Regions from separate parts of the Staphylococcus sp. IVB6181 genome, predicted to be linked through region 3. Evidence: riboswitches for the same ligand, from Rfam matches in the RefSeq annotation. Region 3 holds a riboswitch; each other region holds the start of a gene.

Region 1 (4,293 bases), 720 kb from region 3:
AAGCCCTCTCTCTTCATTCATCCATCATAGGGATGTATTGTCTTGCTTCTAAAACAGACAGCAAACGTGCTTTTCTGTCAGACTTAAGTGAATATAATACATCTTTTTAACGGAGATATCAATTAAAAGCGCAGGTTAGGCATACCTTGAAATGAAGCATAAATTTTAAATAATCAGGGAATAATGCTACTAACTTAAGATAAAATTATTTGATTGAGCTATAGAATAACTTTGGTGTATAATAGGTAGTCATTACAAAAATCGACGTAAAATACGCAATAAAGGAGGCTATCATGAGTAAGCAATTAATCACACTTTACTTTAATATATTTCTCGTTTTCTTAGGGATTGGATTAGTTGTACCTGTATTACCTGTCTATTTAAAGGATTTAGGTTTAAATGGAAGTGATTTAGGTATTCTTGTTGCGGCCTTTGCATTAGCGCAAATGGTAATTTCTCCATTCGGAGGCAACCTTGCTGATAAATTAGGCAAAAAACTCATTATCTGTATCGGATTGATATTATTCTCTGTTTCTGAATTTATCTTTGCGATGAGCAGTAATTATACATTGTTAATTATTTCAAGAATTATCGGGGGCTTTAGTGCTGGTATGGTCATGCCGGGTGTAACAGGCATGATTGCGGATATTTCGCCGCCGCAAGATAAAGCTAAGAACTTCGGCTATATGTCTGCCATTATCAACTCAGGGTTTATTTTAGGACCAGGGTTCGGCGGTTTTATGGCTGAATTCTCCCATCGTCTGCCGTTCTATTTTGCAGGAAGTTTAGGTATTATAGCTTTTGTTTGTTCGGTATTCTTTATTCATGGCGCAAAACGCGAAACAACAGATGGTTTCCACCAATTTGTAGAGCCGCAAGAATTAGCTAAAGTTAATATCAAAGCTTTTATTACACCGATCATTATTACATTCGTACTCGCATTCGGTTTAGCAGCTTTTGAAACACTGTATCCTTTATATACTGCAGATAAAGCACACTATGCTCCAAAAGATATTTCTATCGCTATAATGGGCGGCGGTTTAGCAGGTGCTATCTTCCAAATTTTCTTATTTGATAAGTTTATGAAGTATTTCAAAGAATTGACCTTTATTCAAATTTCGCTCTTTTATTCAGCAGTAGTCTTATTCTTATTAGTAGTTGCACACCACTATTGGTCAATCATGATCATCAGCTTTATTGTATTTATCGGTTTCGACATGATCCGACCTGCGATTACCAACTACTTTTCAAATATTGCAGGCAACCGCCAAGGACTTGCCGGTGGATTAAACTCGACATTTACTAGTATGGGCAACTTTGCAGGACCACTTGTCGCGGGTTCATTATATGACGTGAACTTTGAATTTCCGTTGTACATGTCTATTACTGTTATGCTGCTTGGAATTGTAATTATTATGATAGAGAAGACGATTAGAAAGAATAAAGGAATGAAAGTGTAATTTTAAAAGAAAAGATACATGTGCCAGCAGTTTATTGTTGGCACTTTAATTATTACAGTATTTTTTTCAGAAAAATATGAAAATAAGATTGACGAATTATATAACTGGTGGTAACCTTAATACAATTCAATTTAATAAGACTCTTATCAAGAGCGGCGGAGGGATGTGCCCTATGAAGCCCAGCAACCATCGTATATACGAAGTGGTGCTAATTCACAAAAAGCAATTGCTTATGAAGATGAGAGAAAGAACGAAAAGCTTTCTCTTAATTTAAGGGGGAGCTTTTTCTATTGAAAGGAGTCTTGTTATTTGTAAATTACATAGGGATGGTGTCATAGTAAGATGAAAAAATTAATCAGTTTTATCGGGTTATGTATTTTGTTAGTCGTATTAGCAGCCTGCGGTCAAGGTAAAGGCGGAGAAAACAAAAAAATTACAGTTGCGGCCTCTCCTGCGCCTCATGGTGAAGTGTTAGAACATGCTAAGAAAGAAATGAAGAAAAAAGGTTATGACTTAGAAGTAAAAGTCGTTAACGATTATAAAGTGCCGAATAAATTATTAGACAAAGGCGATGTGGATGCGAACTTATTCCAACACGTTCCTTATTTAAAAGCCGAAAAGAAATCACATGGTTATAAAATAGAAGAAGTCGGCAAAGTCTTCACAACACCAATGGGTGTATATAGTAAAAAATACAAAAACATTAAAGATATTCCGAAAGGATCAACAATCTATGTTTCAAATAACCCAGCAGAAGAAGGACGTTTCCTATCATTCTTTGTAAATGAAGGTTTGGTTAAAATCAAAGATGGTGTCAAAATCGAAGATGCAAAATTCGAAGACATTGTGGAAAACAAGAAAGATTTGAAATTCAATAATCAGCAAGGCGCAGAATTCTTGCCGAAAACGTATAAAAGCGGTGAAGGTGCAGCTGTTATCATGAACTCTAACTATGCAATTGATAATGGTTTAACACCTTCTAAAGATGCCATTGTTATGGAAAACGAATCTTCACCATTTGCGAATATCCTTGCGGTAAAAGAAGGACATAAAAATGATGAAAAATTCCAAACTTTGATTAAAGTATTGCAATCAAAAGATATGAAAGCATTCATTAAAAAAGAATACGGTAAAGACGTAATACCGTATGAAGCTAAGTAAGACAAGGGAGAGAATTATAATGACAAAATTAGGGATTATCGGTGTAGGCAGAGTAGGCAGCCAAGTATTGACTGATGCACAATATTTAGGATGCTTTTCACAAATCGTTGTAGTGGATACAGATACTTCGCAAGCTGAAGGAGAAGTCTTAGACCACTTGCATATCCAAGGTTTGAAACGTTCGCATCATGTGGATATCCAAACCGGAGGGTACGAGGATTTAAAAGATGCGGATATCGTAATTATTTCAGCCAGCGCACCTTCTACACCAGATATGAAGGATCGTACCTTATTGACGAAAGCGAACAGTACCATCGTTCATGAAGTCTTCAGCAAGCTTTCTGCTGTAACGACAGAGCCTATTGTTATCTTAATTTCTAATCCTGTGGATGCAATGACTTATTTGGGTCATCAGGCAGGTTATCCAGCTGATAAAGTCATTGGAACAGGAACAATTTTAGAGTCTTCTCGTTTTCGTACTTTAATTGCAGCTTACTACGATGTCGATCCTAAAGACGTAGAGGCTTTTGTTTTAGGCGAGCATGGCTCTCACTGTGTACCTGTTTGGAGCCGTGTACGCATTCATGGTATTGAATTGCCTGAGTTTGAACAGTTAACAGGCGCAGAACCAATCAACCAAGCAGCTGTGTCGCATAGTATTGATGAAGTAGCATTTGATGTCTTTATCAAGAAAGGCTGGACGAATGCGGCCATTTCAAGAGCAGCTGTACAATTAGCACACGCTGTTGTATTGAATGAACATACGATTGAACCGGTGAGCGGTCTAGTCAATCATGAGTATGGCTTATCTGATGGCGCATTAAGTCTGTTAACATTGATTGATCGACAAGGTATAAAACAACGTTTGCCGATAGCACTTTCTGATACAGAGGTACAGCAATTAGAAGCCGCACATCAATTTATTCAACAAGCCATTGAACAAGGCGAACAAGCTATTAAAGAAAATCAATAATATATCAGCAGGTCAGTTGCGAGGTGTTTAACCCCAGCAGTTGACCTGCTTTTTCTGTGAATAGTCTTATTTGTAGTGTGTTTGTAACATGATTTCAATTTTATGGACAAAATTTGAAGGGATAGATGAGAAGGAAAGCAATCAGATAGACGTTAAACCTTGTTAAATAGGATGTTCGCAACCAAAAAGAGGTTTGTGTCACTTTGTGATGTCACCGTTATTTTCGTGTCGGTTCTGTTACATATATTACATTTGGTTTAAATAGCTTACTACTTACCGTTTATGTAAAGTTTTTGTGTTAATATTGTAATCACGAATCAAGGGTGAAGAGGTTATAAGAATGAGAGCGTTAATTTTATGGGTATATGCTGGCATTCTGGCTTGTTGCTTGATTTTTCTGTTAGTATTAGTGACGAATGAAAGCGAACTTGCTAAGTTCCAAAACGGTGTCTCTGCTTTCATGCAAAGCGAGCATGTTTCGTCAAACAACAATGCATCAGAAACTCCTCCACCTACATACAGTGCAGTGGCTGGGGGGGCATCAACACAACATACAGAAGCAGCACATAGTACAAAAGCAGAATCCAATTCAGTATTTGTGATTTCACTCACATTTATCGCAAATGATGTGAGTCAGCAATGGCTTCAGCATTTTACAAAACAAGGCGTATCGGGCAACTGAACTCAGAAATGAGCAGA
Region 2 (4,293 bases), 1.3 Mb from region 3:
TAACAGTATCAAGTACAGAAGTTCAACCTGACGGTTCAACAAAAGTAGTCTTCAGCGATGGCAAATCTCTTGTTATTCCAAAAGGTGAAAAAGGTGATGATGGCCAATCAATCACAGTAAGATCAACAGCACCAGACGCTGATGGCAATACAGTTGTAACATTCTCAGATGGTTCACATGCTGTGATTCCTAAAGGAGATAGAGGTGCAGATGGTACTTCAGTAACTATTACAGGAACTGAAACATTACCTAGCGGTGATATCAAAGTTACATTCAGTGATGGTCATGAAATTATCGTTCCAAAAGGTGCGAAAGGCGATGCTGGTCAATCTGTTACAGTCGTAAGACATTCTAAAACTCCTGAAGGCAACACAGTTGTTGATTTCAGTGACGGCAGCAGCATTACTATTCCAAAAGGCGACAAAGGCGATAAAGGTGAAGACGGTACATCTGTAACAGTCAAAGATTCACATCCTGATGCGGATGGCAACACAGTTGTAGAATTCAGCGATGGCAATACTATCACAGTCTTAAAAGGCAAAGATGGCAAAGACGGTAAAGATGGCAAATCAATTACTGTAGTCGGACAAAAAGTTGATCCAAACGGAAACACAATCGTTGTCTTCAGTGACGGTCGTGAAATCACAATTCCAAAAGGCAAAGATGGTGCATCAGTATCTGTAAAAGATTACCACTTTGACCATGATGGCAATACAATTGTTGAGTTCAGCGACGGTAATACAATTACAGTCTTAAGAGGTAACGACGGTCTTGACGGTCGTGATGGCCGCGACGGCAGAGATGGACGTGATGGCAGAAACGCAGTACCGACTCCACCTGCATATATCGTTAATAACTACATTGATGCATATAACACAAATGTAATCATCTTCAGTGATGGTCAACGTGTTGAAATTCCATGCAATGCTTATGGATATCCTGTTGCAATTGTAGGATATAACCATGATGCAATTGGTAATGTGGTATTACAATGTGCAGATAATACAAGAATTATCGTACCTTGTACAAAACCAGTCACACCAAAAGTGTCAATTCCAATGATTCCATTGGTACCAGCACAACCAAGTGTTCCTGTACAACCACAAGTACCTGTAACACCACAAGTACCAGTAACACCGCAAGTACCTGTAACACCACAAATACCGGTGGCACCGCAAGTACCAGTGGCACCGCAAGTATCAGTGGCACCGCAAGTACCGGTGACACCGACAACAAACAGAAATAAAAATGTACCAACAGGTACTGTTGAAACTACTCCAGTACAACCAAAATCTGTTGGACATACACATTACGTGAATGTGGGTCAAAAAGATACGAATAAATTTGCTGGTAAACACCTTGAACATAAAGTGGTTTATCACAATGTAGAACAACCTAAAGCAGCACCAGTACAACAACCAGAAAAATCAGCGCAATCATTACCTGATACAGGTTCTGACGAAACAGCACCATTATTATATGGTTCATTGCTTGCTGGTTTAGGTGCAGCATCAGTACTTGGATCAAAACGTCGTAAAGATGAAGAATAATACTATGATTTGAGTATAAAAGGAATCAGGCTTCGGCCTGGTTCTTTTTTAATAGTGAATGAAAACGCTTTCTTATTTTAGGATTTTTGAATTGAATAAATTTAAGTAACTTTCTGAAAAATAATGTTGACTTTTTCACTCAGTGTTTGTAAGATATGGAATATAAATGAATTGAATATAACTCTTATCCAGAGAGGCGGAGGGACAGGCCCTGTGAAGCCTCGGCAACAGAATTAATGATGATCATTAATAACTGTGCCAATTCCTGCAGTGAGATACTGTGAAGATGAGACGAGCCGATATATTATATCCCGAGGACTTGTTTCATTAGTCCTCGGGATTTTCTTCTTTTGGAATTATCACAAATTAAGAAAAATTCATTCATTTCAAATTATTAGAGGGGGATTTACCTATGATTGAGTTCAAGGATGTCAATAAAACATTCCGTAAACGCTCAACAAAAATTCAAGCTTTAAAAGATGTCAGTTTCACTGTAGAACGACAAGAAATTTTTGGGGTTATCGGGTACAGTGGTGCAGGTAAAAGTACTTTAATCCGACTAGTGAATAAGCTTGAAGATGCAACATCAGGAGACATTATTGTAGATGGTCATAACATTAATCAATATAACAAAAAAGAATTGCGCAAAGTTAAAAAGAATATAGGAATGATTTTCCAGCATTTCAACTTGCTTAATTCTAAAACAGTATTCAATAACGTAGCAATGCCGCTCATCCTTGAAGGCAAGAAGAAGCAATACATACAAGCAAAAGTCGAAGAAATGCTTGATTTCGTAGGGTTAGCTGATAAAGGGTCACAGTATCCTAATGAGCTTTCAGGCGGTCAAAAGCAAAGAGTTGCGATTGCACGTTGCATTAGTGACGGATCCTAAAATCTTGTTATGTGATGAAGCAACAAGTGCGTTAGACCCTGCAACAACGGATTCGATTCTGCATTTGTTAAAACGCGTCAATCAAACATTTGATGTCACAATTTTGTTAATTACACACGAAATGAGTGTGATTCAACAGATTTGCGATAAAGTTGCGGTAATGGAACAAGGCAGTGTTATAGAACTCGGCAGTGTCTTAGATGTTTTCAGCCATCCTAAGACAAAGACAGCTAAGAGCTTCGTCTCAACCGTTATCAGTACAGATATCAGCGATAAAATGATTCATCAATTACCAACTGATGATAATAATTATTTAGATGTCAAAGTGTACTTAGAAGGTTCGCAGCTTGGTCTCTCAGTGATTCAGACATTAATTAAAGATTTCAAGCTGGATGTGAATGTTATCTATGCATCGATGTCAGACATTCAAGATACTTCAGTGGGTTATCTGACATTACGAATTAAAGGTTCAGATGAAGAAAAGCAACGTGCCTTTGATTACTTGAAGCAAAATAATATTGAATTTGAGGAGGTAAAATAACATGCTCGGTTCAACTTTAGATTCTTCTCAATTACTTGAAGCTTTATATCAAACACTGCTAATGGTTTCTATTTCGTTAGTTATCGGTGCATTAATCGGTATTCCATTAGGTGTGTTACTAGTTGTCACAAAGAAAGACGGCATTTGGGAAAATAAAGTAATTTATCATGTTCTTAATCCGGTGATTAACGTACTGCGTTCTGTACCTTTCATCATCTTATTGATTGCGATTGTACCATTCACGAAATTAGTTGTAGGTACATCAATCGGAACAGCAGCTGCAATAGTACCGCTTACTGTTTATGTAGCGCCCTATATTGCAAGACTCGTTGAGAACTCATTGCTTGAAGTGAGTTCAGGTGTGATTGAAGCAGCGAATGCGATGGGAGCATCTCCTATTCAAATTATCCGCTACTTCTTATTACCAGAGGCATTAGGATCATTAATTTTAGCATTAACCACAGCAATTATCGGTTTAATCGGAGCTACTGCGATGGCAGGTGCTGTCGGAGGCGGCGGTATTGGTGACTTAGCTTTAGCTTATGGTTACCAGCGTTTCGATACAATCGTCATTGTGATTACAGTCATTATCTTAGTTATTATGGTTCAGCTGATTCAATCTCTAGGGAATGTATTAGCTAAGAAAATCAGAAGAAATTAATTTAAAAAGGGGCAATTCGTTCAATGAAGAAATTATTAGTACTAGCAATCGCATTTGTCGTTATTCTTGCGGCATGCGGGAAGAAAGATGATAACAAAACAGTTACAGTCGGTGTAGCATCTAACGAAACAAAAGTTTGGGATAAAGTCGCAGAATTAGCGGAAAAAGATGGTATTACAGTAAAAGTAAAACAATTCTCAGATTATAACGTACCGAACAAAGCGCTGAACGATGGGGATATCGATATGAACGCATTCCAACACTTTGCATTCTTAGATCAATATGAAAAAGCTAACAAAGGTACAAAGATTACGCCAATCCGTACAACAGTATTCGCACCATTAGGTATTTACTCTAAAAAAATCAAAGATATTAAAGAACTGAAAGACGGAGCTAAAGTGATTATTCCTAACGACGTATCTAACCAAGCACGTGCGTTAAAACTTTTAGAAAAAGCTGGCTATATCAAACTTTCTAAAGACTTCGGCTTAAAAGGCGGAATCAAAGATATCGTTGAAAATAAGAAAAAATTAGATATTAAAGCAGTAGATGCGCAACAAACAGCACGTGCATTAGACGATGTGGATATTTCAGTTATCAACAATGGTGTAGCAACTAAAGCTGGTTTAGATGCGAAAAAAGATCCAAT
Region 3 (4,293 bases):
TCAACACCCGTATACGGACTGTAAGTAATAACATCTAAGTCCGCTTCTTCCATCAATTCAGCAGGATCCATATAAGAACTCCTAGATTGCGGAATAATATACTCTGGAATTTCAAACAACGCAGGATGCGCCTGTAAGATTTGATAACGATAAATCCCAGTCAGTTTTTCATTAAACATCCGTTTATGAATGCCGTAACGGTAGTTCAACGCAAACTGTGCGCCCCAGCATATAAATAAACGCTGTTTGACATGGGTATTCGACCAATCGTAAATCTCTTTGAGTTCCTCTATATAATCTACAGCAGAAAAATCAAGATGTTCTACAGGTGCACCTGTCATTATAAAACCATCATAATAATTATCTTTAATCTCATCAAATTCCTTATAATACTGCTCAGCATGTCGATTCGAAGAAGATTTAGGTTGATGAGTAACCGGATAGATAAAGTCGACATTAATGTCGTGACACGTCTGCCCAAGCAATCTTAACAACTGTCTTTCAGCATCTTGTTTCATAGGCATAAGGTTAACAATCAATAAATTCAAACCATTAGTTATCCGTTTATCTTCAAAATCGATGTGTTCCTGCTTTAATACAGGCAGAATAGGAATTCCATCAGTAAAGAGCATCTTAAATCGCGTCTAATCCTTTTTCTAAGTCATTGATGATGTCATCAATATGTTCAAGTCCAATAGATACACGGATAGTTTCAGGTGTAATACCTGCTTTTAATTGATCCTCTTCATTTAATTGCGCATGTGTTGTTGAAGCTGGGTGAATGACTAATGATTTCGCATCCCCAACGTTCGCAAGTAAAGAGAATAATTCTAATGATTCGATAAATTTAATACCTGCTTCATAGCCGCCTTTAACGCCGAATGTAAAGATTGAGCTTGCGCCTTTTGGAAGGTATTTTTGTTTTAAGTCGTAATATTCGCTTGAAGGCAAGCCTGCATATTTAACCCATTCTACTTTTTCGTGGCCTTCTAAGAATTTCGCTACTTTTTCTGCGTTTTCAACATGACGTTCTACTCTTAATGATAATGTTTCTAAACCTTGCAATAATAAGAAAGCATTAAACGGAGATAACGCTGCACCTGTATCGCGAAGTAAAGTTGTTCTGATTTTGAAAGCTAATGCAGCTGGGCCGAAAGCTTCAGTGAATACTAAATCATGGTAAGAAGGATCAGGCTCAGTTAAACCAGGGAATTTGTCATTTTGTGTCCAGTCGAAGTTACCGCCGTCTACAACGACACCGCCCATAGAAGTACCATGACCGCCGATAAATTTAGTTGCAGAATGCACCACAATGTTTGCACCGTATTTAATCGGATTGATTAAGTATGGAGAAGCGAATGTGTTATCTACGATTAATGGAATACCTGCTTCATGTGCAATATCAGCTAATTTTTCAATGTCTTCAACGTTACCTTCAGGGTTCCCTACAGTTTCAATGTATAACGCTTTTGTATTATCTTTGATTGCGTTTTTCACTTCATCAAAGTTTTTGCTGTCAACGATAGAAACATCGATACCGAATTTAGGTAAAGTATGTGCAAATAATGTATGTGTACCGCCGTATAAAGTAGAGCTTGCTACGATGTGGTCGCCAGCATCTGCTACAGTTTGAATTGCATAAGTAATCGCAGCCATACCTGATGCTACCGCAATCCCTGCAACCCCGCCTTCAAGTTCAGCAACACGTGTTTCAAATACTGCTACAGTAGGGTTAGTTAAACGAGAATAGATATTACCAAGTTCTTTTAAACCAAATAAGTTAGCTGCGTGTTGTGTATCGTCAAATGTAAATGAAGTCGTTTGATAAATCGGTACCGCTCTCGAATGCGAAGATTGATCTACCTCTTGTCCTGCGTGTAATTGCAACGTTTCGAATTTAAAATCATTTGTCATGTTCATTTCCTCCTTGAATATATAAAAAATGAGCCTACCTGAAAAAGATAGACTCGCTGGGCTTATCTTTCAGGTCTTCACCTGCTGGAATTAGCACCTAACTTAAATAGGTTGCCTGGTATCGTTGGGCCAGTCCCTCCACCATTCTGGATAAGTTTTATTAATTTATTCAGTAGTATAGAACTAATACAGCGTAATGTCAATAGACTATTCTTATTTTTCTGAATTTTGGCTTTAGAAATAATATTTCGTCAACAAAATTTACATGCATGTAAAAAAGCTGAGACAACGAATACGCTGCCTCAGCCTTGAATACAGTTATACAATTAATGTTTGGAGCGAATTACCCATAAAACTTTGTACATTCCTTGCCATAACGAACTATGACGCGAATATACTAAAAAGCGCGGTTCCCAATTCGGTTTGAATTTCTCTTTATATCTTCTTAAACCGCTGAAACGATACAATGTATTAAAGTTATCAAATACTTTTCCTGCTAAACGTTCATTCCAATACGAGTATTCATTTTGACCCACATTAGATAAAGTCGCCATACCCATATTAAAAGCTTGATACCCCTGTTCCTTGCTCCACAGTAGCATATGCAGATATAACGCATCCATCAGCGGTAAATCTACTTCCGGCAGCCAGCGGATCAAATCGACAGAAATAGCTTCATCATTATGAATCGGCATTAAGCTGCAAAAAGCAATAATTCGACCGTCCGCCTCTCTTAAAATACCGACGGGTGCCTTCTCTAAATAATCATGTGTAAAACGCCCGACTGAAAAATGCATTTCATTTTTGCCGTCCAGCCACGCATCACTGACTTGTTCTAACGCTTTCAGCAAATCTTGATTAAACGGCGGTTCGATAATTTCAAAACTGATGTTTTGTTCTTCGACTTTATTTAACGTAGCACGAAAACCTCTGCGTTTTTTGCCTGAAGTTGTAAACGTGCTTAAATCGATGACCGCTTCTTCCCCAAGCTTAAAGAACTGGTTCCCGAAATCATGATACAGCGGCATATAACGGTCTGTAGCTTGATAGAAAATAATTTCATACCCAACGTATCGGGCGTAATGATACAACGCTTCTAACAAGGCGTTAAAGCGGTTTTTATTACCAATCGGATCACCTAGCACAACTAAGCAATTGGCTTTCAGACGATACATAATAAAAGCCTCTTCTGATTCATCCATAAACACTTGTTTATCTCCGCTATGCAGCAAATGACTTAAATAGTTGCCGCCGTATTGTTCGATAATCGCTTCGCATTGTGCAATATCATTATCAGGTTTCACTTTTTTATATGCTTGTTCAAACAGCCATACGATAAATGTCACAATAACAATCACTGCTAAAATCGTCAGCCATAAATAATAGCGCAGCATCGAGTTGTCGACCTCAATGCGGTACGCATCGACTGCTTCTAATACAAAAGCAATGACAAAATGATTCAACGTTAACATCACAACCGAAATAATCAGCATTGACATCAAGTGGCGCAAACGAATCGGACGTTTGAGCACTTGTGCTTTTAAGAACGCATAAACCAATAAACCAAAGACAATGATCAGCCATGTAATTAATAAAAACGACGTATTGGTATAAACCGTAATCATAAAAATTAAAATAACAGAAATCATCGCAAATAAAATCGCACGTCGGCTTTGTTTGAAAATACCGCGTACATTCAGCATTAAAATCAAACATGCACTAGTATGAATCGTTACCACAATATAATAAAACATGTGATTCGGGTCATAGAGTCCGTCATAAATGATACTGACATTGTTTAATAAGAACATCATACTTGTAAACATAACGAGTACTGCTAAAGACAATGACGGAATCTTTTGCGTGATCATCTTTTGATAAGAAAACAAGAACGATGTCACTTCTTTTGCAGGGGTATAATATTTCGATTGTTCAAGGTAGCGTTTGGCTGAAGTCCCGAATTCAAACATTGATAAAATCAACGCAATGACAACCGGTACAATATAATAAGCGAAACGATACAGCATCAAGGCTAAAACAATCTTTTCTTCCGGCAGATTCAAATGTTTCAAACCGACTAATATCACGACATCAAATGCACCAAAGCCCCCAGGAATGAAACTGATCAAACCCGCAATTGCTGCAATAATAAAGATGCCGACAAATGAAGTGAATTCCACATTCAAATCAACGATACGCAATGCAAAATACAAAACCATACTCGCAGCAAGCCATTCAATACTTGAAACAATCGTCAAATAGACACCTGTAAAACGATGTGATTGCTGTACTGGCTTTTTAATCGTCACAAATACAAACACAGGCAAGAAGCACGCCACAACATATAACAAGACATGTACCACCGGATAGTCATCCAGC

Evidence for each region. A riboswitch is a leader RNA that binds a small molecule or an ion and turns the genes downstream of it on or off. The one in region 3 is predicted to bind S-adenosylmethionine.
Region 1: it holds a riboswitch for S-adenosylmethionine, as region 3 does, so the genes downstream of both, MUA90_RS11585 (MetQ/NlpA family ABC transporter substrate-binding protein) here and MUA90_RS08065 (O-acetylhomoserine aminocarboxypropyltransferase/cysteine synthase family protein) in region 3, are expected to answer to the same signal.
Region 2: it holds a riboswitch for S-adenosylmethionine, as region 3 does, so the genes downstream of both, MUA90_RS01545 (methionine ABC transporter ATP-binding protein) here and MUA90_RS08065 (O-acetylhomoserine aminocarboxypropyltransferase/cysteine synthase family protein) in region 3, are expected to answer to the same signal.

The regions. Positions count from the first base shown of each region.
Region 1 covers NZ_CP095096.1:2,366,391-2,370,683, reverse strand. The annotation lists gene norA (multidrug efflux MFS transporter NorA) at 294-1,460, shown strand; SAM riboswitch class I at 1,601-1,705, shown strand; gene MUA90_RS11585 (MetQ/NlpA family ABC transporter substrate-binding protein) at 1,803-2,621, shown strand; gene MUA90_RS11580 (lactate/malate family dehydrogenase) at 2,641-3,594, shown strand; gene MUA90_RS11575 (hypothetical protein) at 3,935-4,276, shown strand.
Region 2 covers NZ_CP095096.1:347,653-351,945, forward strand. The annotation lists gene MUA90_RS01540 (LPXTG cell wall anchor domain-containing protein) at 1-1,550, shown strand, start outside; SAM riboswitch class I at 1,732-1,843, shown strand; partial or broken gene MUA90_RS01545 (methionine ABC transporter ATP-binding protein) at 1,963-2,983, shown strand; gene MUA90_RS01550 (methionine ABC transporter permease) at 2,985-3,644, shown strand; gene gmpC (dipeptide ABC transporter glycylmethionine-binding lipoprotein) at 3,668-4,293, shown strand, end outside.
Region 3 covers NZ_CP095096.1:1,644,270-1,648,562, forward strand. The annotation lists gene MUA90_RS08060 (homoserine O-succinyltransferase) at 1-632, opposite strand, end outside; gene MUA90_RS08065 (O-acetylhomoserine aminocarboxypropyltransferase/cysteine synthase family protein) at 634-1,914, opposite strand; SAM riboswitch class I at 1,974-2,071, opposite strand; gene mprF (bifunctional lysylphosphatidylglycerol flippase/synthetase MprF) at 2,241-4,293, opposite strand, start outside.